One region of the Shewanella sp. MF08487 genome, then DNA from elsewhere that is predicted to be linked to it. Evidence: predicted binding sites of a transcription regulator. Region 1 holds the regulator's gene; each other region holds the start of a gene.
What was found. The regulator MetJ, encoded in region 1, represses methionine synthesis genes. The targets are predictions, from matches to a motif close to TAGACGTCTAGACGTCTA.

Region 1 (3,286 bases):
TGATTGGTATAGGTTTACGCTGGGCGAATAAGGAGCTGAGCGTCGGTGCAGAAAGCAGTATTCTCAAAGCGGCGGCCATTATTGGTCCTGTGGCGATTAGCTTAGGCTTGGCTTGCTTAGTGTTTGACTTAACCAAGCCGTTCCACTTCTGGCTGATTTTAATTCACTATAACTTCCAATCTGTGATGGCGATTGGGGTGTTAGCGCTACTGGCTTATTCGCCCTTAGCTTTCGCCTATGCGGTGATAGTGTTGCGTGATGACTTACCCAAATGGGGTTTGGGTTTTCTCGCCCCCGTCGCTAAGTTACTGATGCCATTTCGAAAGCTGATTGAAGTGCTGCTGTTTGTCCTCGCGATTGGCGTTGGTGCTTATACTGGCTTTTTAATTTCGGCGATGAATGCTTACCCAATGCTCAATACTGCGGTATTACCGGCACTGTTTTTAGTATCAGGTCTATCAGCGGGAGCCGCGGCGAATGCGCTATTGGCATTAGTGATGTTTAAAACCGATAGCCACGATAAAACCTTAGTCAAGATGCATGGTTTAGAGTTACCCGTAATGGCGATTGAAATTCTGTTACTGTTCATGCTGTTTTGCGCCTTGTACTTTAAAGGCGGCGCGGCGGCTGCGGCGTTAGCATCGTTAAGTTCTGGTTTATGGGCTAGCGTGTTCTGGGTAGGCGTTGTTGGAATTGGCTTTGGTATTCCGCTGCTGTTTATGCTGTTACCTGCTGCAACTCGCCACACTAAGGGGGCAATGATTATGGTGGCGTGTGCTAGCTTGACGGGTGTACTCGCCTTAAGGCACTTTATTGTGTACGCAGGGCAAAGCTATTTAAGCTGAGTGTTAACGTGATTTAGATATTGATGGATAAAGAAAAGCACTGATAATCTCAGTGCTTTTTTATTACCAGAATGCAAAGGTATTTTACCTGTAAAGGACAGCTTATTGCGCTAATAGCTCAATAACTGATTTCACCGTTAATACTAAGGCACTAATACTGCAAAGAATCAAAGTTGCCATTTTAGTCTTATCTTTATCGACGCGGCCCACTAATCGCCCTGCGACCAAATAACCTAAAATCACCGAAGGTAGTAACATTAACGATAACCACAGATGCTTTAATTCTAATAAGCCAGTGATAGCCAAAATAGCCATAGCGATGGCGGAACTAAAAATAAAGAAGGCTGATAGGGCTGCGCGAAACTGTGAGGCATCTTTACCTGCTAACAGTATCGCCATTGGTGGGCCACCAATGGCGGCGATATTACCGAAAATTCCTGAGATGACCCCTGCACCGAAAAGCGTTTTTTTATTCACAGGCAGGCTAAATTTGTACAGGCTAAGAATAACCGCTACCGTCACAATGGTGGCAATGGACAAACCTAATATTGGTTGCGGTGCAAACAACAACAGGCTCGCGCCGATAAAGCCACCGGGCACTCGGCCGATGAGAGCATATTGCAAGCCATTGAATTCTAAATTGCCACGCTCGCGCATTAAGGTCAGTAGGGCGATAGTGAACCCCATAGCGATTACAGGACCAGGTACGAGCTGCGGATCGACAATATACAATAACGGGCTGGCGACAACCGCAAGGCCAAATCCAATCAAACTCTGGGTTATGGCACCAAGAAACACTACCACCGAGGCTAAAATAAGTGTTTGTGGGTCTATCATTGAAAACATAGGATTCCTACATACTCAAACACTCTTCAAGATGTTGAAACATGTATCTTGAGGATATTTGGGTATAAACAAAAAGGGATCGATAACGATCCCTATTGATGAGTACTGTGATCCTGAATGCGATGAGTCGCTATTCCATATCTTCCCACTCGATTCCCATTTGATCCATCAATAGCTTGGCTTCAGCAGGAATACTATCGGGGCTGTCTTTTGACAAATCTTCATCATTCGGCAATGGCTGGCCGGTATAGGCGTGCAAAAATGCCTCACACAACAACTCGCTGTTGGTGGCGTGACGCAAATTATTGACCTGACGACGAGTTCGTTCGTCCGTAAGGACTTTAAGCACTTTGAGCGGAATAGACACAGTAATTTTTTTTACTTGTTCATTCTTCTTGCCATGTTCAGCATAGGGGCTGATGTATTCCCCATTCCATTCAGTCATTGACTCACCTGTTATAACGCTAAATTCGGGGCAGATTTTAAACCCTTACCAACAACAGTCAAATTATTGCGACTATTTCTTTGTGATGCAAATAGATTTCTTTATGTTTAGACGTCTAAACGTCTTTAAATTGATTGACGATAGCGTTGAACTTAGGTACATTTAGACGTCCAGACATCTATATCTGTCTACCGAATTTAGGAGCCCATCCATGGCAGAACGTCAATTAGCCACACTGGCAGTGCGTCAGGGTATCGAAACTGATACTCAATATGGTTCAGTAGTGCCACCGATTTATTTGTCGACTAATTACGCCTTCGATGGTCATAAAAAGCCCCGTGAATTTGATTACAGTCGTTCAGGTAATCCTACTCGCTGTATTTTAGGCGATGCGTTAGCGCAATTAGAACATGGCGCCACAGGCATAGTAACTTGCACAGGAATGGCGGCTATCACTTTAGTCACCACCTTGCTGGGGCCTGATGACTTATTAGTTGTGCCCCACGATTGCTACGGCGGCTCGTACCGTTTATTTATCAACTTAGCCAAAAAAGGCCAGTTTAAGCTAATTGTGGTTGACCAAACCGACAGCCAAGCGTTAGCGATTGCGATAGCACAAAAACCAAAAATGGTGTGGCTCGAAACCCCATCGAACCCATTATTGCGCGTGGTCGATATTGAAGCCATTGCCAAATTAAGCCACGACGTTGGCGCGCTGGTGGTGGTCGATAACACCTTTTTATCGCCGATATTGCAACAACCCTTACAGCTTGGCGCTGATATCGTGATCCACTCCACCACTAAATATATTAATGGTCACAGCGATGTCGTTGGCGGAGCCGTGGTCACCAAAGATGCACAAATCGGTGAAAGCTTACATTGGTGGTCGAACACGTTAGGCTTAACGGGGTCGGCTTTTGACAGTTACTTAACCCTGCGCGGTCTGCGTACTTTAGCGGTACGTATTCGTGAGCATCAAGCCAATGCGCAGCGTATTGTTGCCGTGTTAACCCAAAGCCCTGTGGTGAGCAAAGTCTATTATCCTGGTCTTGTGGATCATCCCGGCCATGCAATTGCAGCCAAGCAGCAACAGGGCTTTGGCGCTATGCTAAGTTTTGAGCTCAAGGGTGGCGAGGCCGAAGTTGTGGCC
Region 2 (3,286 bases), on a different contig from region 1:
CCCATAAAGAATCCTTTGATTTATGCCTTGGTAATGATCCCGATTATGACCGTCACGGCATAGTTTGCCCAGGTACCGGCTTGATGGATCCGAATCATTATCTTGCGGTCGCTATTGATTATTTACTGACACACAGACCAGATTGGAGCGATACCTTAGCCATAGGTAAAACCTTAGTATCGAGTGCGCTTATCGATAAAATCTGTGCTTTCCATGGCAAAAAGTTACTCGAAGTGCCAGTGGGCTTTAAGTGGTTTGTCGACGGTTTAGCCGAAGCCACTATTGCTTTTGGTGGTGAAGAGAGCGCGGGCGCGGCATTTCTGCGTCGCGATGGCACAACATGGTGTACCGATAAAGATGGTTTTATTCTGGGTTTACTGGCGGCTGAAATACTTGCAGTTACAGGTAAAACCCCTGGTCAGCGTCACCAAGAGTTGGTAAAGCAATTTGGCCAAAGCTTTTATAAGCGTATCGATAGTCCTATCAGTCTTGAAAACAAAGCTAAGTTTGCCTTACTGAATGCTGACACCTTAAATGCCACTGTGCTTGCAGGTGAGACAATCGAAAACGTGTTAACCCATGCGCCAGGCAATAATGCGGCGATTGGTGGCATTAAAGTCACTACGGCGAATGGGTGGTTTGCGGCGCGTCCATCGGGCACTGAAGCGTTATTTAAGATCTACGGTGAGAGTTTTATCAGCGAGCAACATTTAGCCGATATCATCAAAGATGCGCAGGCGTTAATTGATAAGGCGCTAAACGCTTAATGCTGTAGTAGGTTTAGTTAACGCCTCAAAATAAAAAACGCACTCAGATTTGAGTGCGTTTTTGTTTGTGTCTAATTCAGCCGTGAGTAGTTGATCTCATGCTGATTTGACCGTATTTAGTACTCGATATGACAACTCGGTAAGTTATTCTTATCGATGTAATTTTGATGGTATTCCTCAGCCACATGGAACTGTTGCAATGGCACAATTTCAGTCACGATATGGCGTAATCCCCAACGGCCCGAGCGGGCAAAAGCTAACTTTGAGGCTTCTGCGGCCGCTTTTTGTTCACGGTCATGGAAGAAAATCGTGCTGCGATATTGAGTGCCTATATCTCCGCCTTGCATGTTCAGACTAGTTGGATTGTGGTTTTTCCAAAATACCTCGAGCAAGTCTTCATAACTGACCAGGGCAGGGTCAAATTCCACTTGTACCACTTCAGCGTGGCCAGTTTTGCCTTTTTTGACTTCTTCATAAGTTGTCGCCGTGTTTTTACCGCCCATATAACCACTCGTGGCGTTTAGTACTCCTTCAACTTTTCTAAAAAAATATTCAACGCCCCAGAAACAGCCGGCTCCAAAAGTTGCTAATGCCATAGATAATACCAATTAGATGTCTAGATGGCTGAGATTGTGATTAATCTGCTCATCAAAAGCAAGTAGGGCGATTAAATTTAATATTTTTAGTTTTTGCCAGTCCCAAGTGGTTGGACTTCAGCTAATGTATTGGCTGTTATTGTCTTTTATAATCAAGCGTTTTTTTGCCGTGAATGTCTAGGATACGGTTTTCATACTTGTGTTAGTATTGATGCGCTTTTAAAGATGCCTGCCTCACTCAAACCGTATCACGATAAAAATTAAACGGGCTTAATGGATCCCGTTGGGCATTTATCTTTAGCACACCATTATAAGGAGAATTCTGTGTTACAAGCTCTGTTAGATTCGAAGGATTTTTTAGCGTTAACCTTAGCCAATCCACACACATTTGATGGTAAGTTTTCGTTCAAGTTAGGCGAACATACTCAAGTTGAAGTGTGGGATACCGGCGTTATCGTTTTTGAGCCAGTCCACAATGAAGGTAAAGATATTGTCCTATCCTGCGGTGTTCACGGTAACGAAACTGCGCCTATTGAGCTATGTAATGGCTTAATTACACAGCTTTTACAGCAAAAGATCATTGCTAAACAGCGCACTTTATTCCTGATTGGTAATCCATTAGCGATTAATAACGGCACGCGGATTATCGATGAGAACATGAATCGTCTCTTTAGTGGTGAGCATTCCAATCCTCCGGGATTAGTCAATCCTGAGCGAGTGCGCGCCAAAAAACTCGAAGCCTATATCGACCGTTTTTATACCGCGGTTGCCGATGGTCGTCAGCGCATTCATTATGATCTGCACACGGCGATGCGCGCCTCGAAGCATGAAAAGTTCGCTATCTATCCCTATCGCCCAGGGCGCGCCTTTAGTGGTGAGCAAATCATGTTTCTAGCAGCAAGCGGTGTCGATACGGTACTTTTTCACCACGAACCGACCACGACCTTTAGCTATTTTTCCTCTGAATGCTACAGCGCCGATGCCTTTACCATTGAACTTGGCAAAGTGTATCCCATGGGGCAGAACGACATGACGCGTTTTATCGCGACCCATGAAATGTTTATGCGTTTAATCACCGCTAAGCCGTTGGAGTTAGATGCATTTGATGCCGATAAGGTTAACTTGTACCAAGTGTGCCGCGTCATCAATAAACATTTCGATGATTTTGAATTTACCTTCGCAACCGATGTCGAAAACTTCAGATCTTTTCCTAAAGGTTTTGTATTAGCGCGGGAAGGTGGGCAAGAAATTAAAGTCGAGCAAGAATTTGAGTCTATCGTGTTCCCTAACGCGAAAGTGCCCATTGGTCATCGCACTGTGATTTGTTTAATTCCGGCGGTTAATGCGCACGTGCGTTAGGCTTGTAAAGCATTATATACATGCAAGGTAAGGATAACTTGCAGTTTGAACTGTGCCAATGGTTGATAGGTAGTTTACGTTAACGTAATGTTCGTCGGGCATATTCGTATAAATTAGGCGCACCTAACACGTTGGGCGCGTCACGAGATAACAAGAGCACAATATGAGCAAAGCAACACTCAACACTGATACAGTGCACCGAGTAGGCTTCTTGGATAAGGCATCGCTTCACATTCCTATCCTTCGAATTCTACAAGCCGATGGCACCACTTATGAAACCGCGGTTTTGCCTATTATAGATGAAACCTTAGCTACCAAAATTTATGATACCTGTGTGTTCACTCGGGTACTCGATGAACGTATGTTAGGTGCCCAGCGTCAAGGGCGCATCAGCTTTTATATGACCTGCACGGGTGAAGAGGCGGCGATTGTCGGCAGTGTGGCCGCACTCGATCAAGAAGATGTGATCCTCGCGCAATATCGCGAGCATGCGGCGCTGCGTTATCGCGGCTTTACCACTGAACAGTTTATGAATCAGATGTTCAGTAACGAGAAAGATCTTGG
Region 3 (3,286 bases), on a different contig from region 1:
GTATGAAACTGCGGCCTTGCTCGCCAACCACTTTGATAAGCCCAAGGTGAGATAAATTAGCTAGCATAAGTGGAGGCAAAGAAGCATCCAGATCCCAATGGGGCGTAGAAACTGAAATAGTCATAGCGAGATCCTGAAAACGAAGACGATGAGAGAGGTTAGATTGTAACGGAATTCCTGCAGGCTCAACAGCATAAGGCGCACATATCTGTGAATGATATGCGCGCCTTAATATAGGTGTCATCGTTGTAAAGCGTCGATACGCTTAATTGCAGAGCTTAAAGCTTAAAACAATACGCGGGTGCGCAGTGTGCCTTCAATCGCTTTTAGCTCTACGAGCGCTTCTTCCGCTTGGTTAGTATCCACTTCCATCACTACATAACCAATCTCTGCGGTTGTTTGCAGATATTGCGCGGCAATGTTGATGCCTTTTTCCGAAAATGCTTGGTTGATTTTAATCAGTACACCCGGGCGGTTTTGGTGAATATGCAGTAAACGTGAAGTGCCTTTATGCATTGGCAATGAGACTTCAGGGAAGTTAACAGCAGAGACGGTTGAGCCGTTATCTGAGTATTTAGCTAACTTACCCGCTACTTCAATGCCAATGTTTTCCTGTGCTTCGGCCGTACTTCCACCGATATGAGGCGTCAGTAACACATTATCTAAACCACGCAGTGGGGTGATAAACTCATCATCATTTGATTGCGGCTCAATCGGGAAAACATCAATTGCCGCGCCCGCAAGGTGACGCTCTTTTAAGGCGATAGCTAATGCATCAATATCCACCACAGTACCGCGTGAAGCATTGATGAAAATACTGCCTTTACGCATAGCGGCAAACTCAGCGGCACCTATCATATTTTTAGTTTGTGGGGTTTCGGGAACGTGTAAACTCACCACGTCAGCTTGTGCTAATAGCTGCTCCATCGAATGGATTTGCAGTGCGTTACCTAATGGTAGCTTATCTTCAACATCGAAGAATACGACGCGCATGCCTAAAGTCTCAGCCAAAATACCCAGTTGAGTACCAATATGGCCGTAACCGATTACGCCTAAGGTTTTACCACGGACTTCGTAACTGCCTGCGGCCGTTTTCATCCAGCCGCCACGGTGGGCAATGGCATTGCGTTCTGGAATGCCGCGCATCAGCATAATGATTTCACCAATAACGAGTTCAGCAACACTGCGTGTATTGGAGAATGGCGCGTTAAATACGGGGATACCCAAGGATTCGGCGGTAGCAAGATCAACTTGGTTGGTACCAATACAGAAACAGCCTATTGCAATCAGCTTTTCGGCGCGTTTTAGCACTTCTGCAGTTAATTGGGTACGCGAACGAAGGCCAACAAAATGCGCATCTTTAATCGACTCAAGTAGTGCTTCGTCGCCCAATGAGGCTTTGTGGTATTCGATATTGGTATAGCCTGCGCGTTCCAGTACATCGACCGCAGATTGGTGGACGCCTTCCAACAGCAGGATCTTGATCTTATCCTTGTCCAGCGAATGTTTCGCCATGATATGGGTACCCTCTGATTAATAGAAATGTTTCTTATGATATGCTGACAACCTTCGCCGACCAAAGTAGCACTTTTTTTGCTTTTTGTGGAGGGCTAGATGGCTAAAGTTAATATTCTAAATTTAGAACAATATCTCATAAGAGGAACTAATGTTGAATAACAAAATCGTGTGGTGCGGCATTTATCTCAGTGTATTGGTCTGGTCAGTGATCAACCCCGCAGATATGTTCACATGGTGGCTCGAAGCTGCTCCAGCATTAGTGGCAGTACCACTGTTATTTTTTACCCGTAAACGCTTTCCATTAACTCCCTTGGTGTACTTTTTAGTGTTAGTACATTGCTGTGTATTGTTTGTTGGAGCGCATTACACCTATGCAGAAGTGCCATTATTCGACACCATCGCTCATTGGATGGGCTCAGAGCGTAATAATTACGACAAATTAGGTCACTTTGCCCAAGGCTTTATTCCTGCCATGTTGGCGCGAGAAATTATGCTGCGTAATCAAGCGATTAAACCTGGTGCTTGGTGTGCGTTTATGGTGACCTGTTTTGTTCTCGCTTTTTCGGCGTTTTATGAGTTGATTGAATGGTGGGTTGCAGTTGCAACTGGCGAAGGTGCTGAAGCCTTTTTAGGAACCCAAGGTTATGTGTGGGACACGCAATCGGACATGTTAATGGCCTTGATTGGCGCTATCGTTGCACTTGTTTTATTGTCTCGCGTTCAAGATAAACAAATAGCTAAGCTTTAATAAGCAGCCTAATCGAGTGCCGCGATTACTGCATTACATTGGAATGATAAGCTATTTTCCCTCAGTGTTTTCAAACAGTCGTGTGATGACATTCAGTTGTCACACTCTAGCGCTATTTTAGTGTTGATTTTATGTTGCAACTGGCGAGCGTTATCTGCATAGTCAAAATGTACTAGGAATAACAGAGGAGTCCTATCTTGTGGTTTTTTACACCATTATGCTATTTCTCTGGGGTAAAACAGTCTTTTTTACCAAAGCAAAGTAGGGAATAGTACATTTGGGTGATGTTTTTACCTCCTTAACTCGTCAGAATCGACAAGGTTAATAAGATGTTTAAAATTAAAACAACATAGGTTGGTCAAAGCATCCTCATTTGCGCATCAAGACACCATACTTTTCAGGGAGAAGAGTCAGTGAGCACAATTAATGAATTGGTTTTTTTACATCAAATGGCTGCTCCATGTCATTTAGCTTTACTCGCCGAATCCATCGGACTGAAAACCCGCATAGTGAAGAATACCGCAGAGTTAGAACTGGATAAGAGTAGTCGCAGTTTTTATTTGATTACCCAAAAAGGTGCTGCATTAGATAATAAAGGGATCCCTTTGCTGGCTTCGCGTTTAGTGTCGCACTTCCCTGTTGCCTTGTATCAAGTTGAGCGAGATTCTCTGGACCAAGAGTCAGCTATGCTGCTGGGCATTCGAGGTATTTTATTTGCCGATCAACGTATGGATTTAATGTTGACTGGGTTACGTAAAATGGTGGCTGAAGAGCTTTGGTACGATAGAACGCTGTTAAGTAAGATGTTTCGTCGTGTAGTGCAAAAACTAGATGGTAATAATGAAATACCATCAGACACCGTCGCTATGTTACAGATGCTGACATCCCGTGAGCGCACCATTATTCAATTTGTCTCCAGTGGTGCGAGGAATAAAGAAATCGCCCATAGGTTATGTATTAGCGAACATACAGTGAAAGCGCATATTTCCTCTATTTTCCGTAAAACTCAATCTAGAAACC

Region 2: msrA (peptide-methionine (S)-S-oxide reductase MsrA) is a predicted target of MetJ. The motif match lies at 1,377-1,394, and genes of this name have one in related genera.
Region 3: serA (phosphoglycerate dehydrogenase) is a predicted target of MetJ. The motif match lies at 1,604-1,621, and genes of this name have one in related genera.

Annotation. Positions count from the first base shown of each region.
Region 1 covers NZ_JBOZPB010000016.1:89,623-92,908, forward strand. The annotation lists gene nrfD (NrfD/PsrC family molybdoenzyme membrane anchor subunit) at 1-845, shown strand, start outside; gene ACRN9H_RS12340 (sulfite exporter TauE/SafE family protein) at 948-1,691, opposite strand; gene metJ (met regulon transcriptional regulator MetJ) at 1,822-2,136, opposite strand; gene metB (cystathionine gamma-synthase) at 2,348-3,286, shown strand, end outside.
Region 2 covers NZ_JBOZPB010000029.1:22,577-25,862, forward strand. The annotation lists gene pgm (phosphoglucomutase (alpha-D-glucose-1,6-bisphosphate-dependent)) at 1-767, shown strand, start outside; gene msrA (peptide-methionine (S)-S-oxide reductase MsrA) at 884-1,363, opposite strand; gene astE (succinylglutamate desuccinylase) at 1,688-2,722, shown strand; gene ACRN9H_RS17105 (thiamine pyrophosphate-dependent dehydrogenase E1 component subunit alpha) at 2,886-3,286, shown strand, end outside.
Region 3 covers NZ_JBOZPB010000022.1:59,999-63,284, reverse strand. The annotation lists gene ygfZ (tRNA-modifying protein YgfZ) at 1-124, opposite strand, end outside; gene serA (phosphoglycerate dehydrogenase) at 286-1,515, opposite strand; gene ACRN9H_RS14890 (DUF2238 domain-containing protein) at 1,670-2,266, shown strand; gene ACRN9H_RS14885 (response regulator transcription factor) at 2,680-3,286, shown strand, end outside.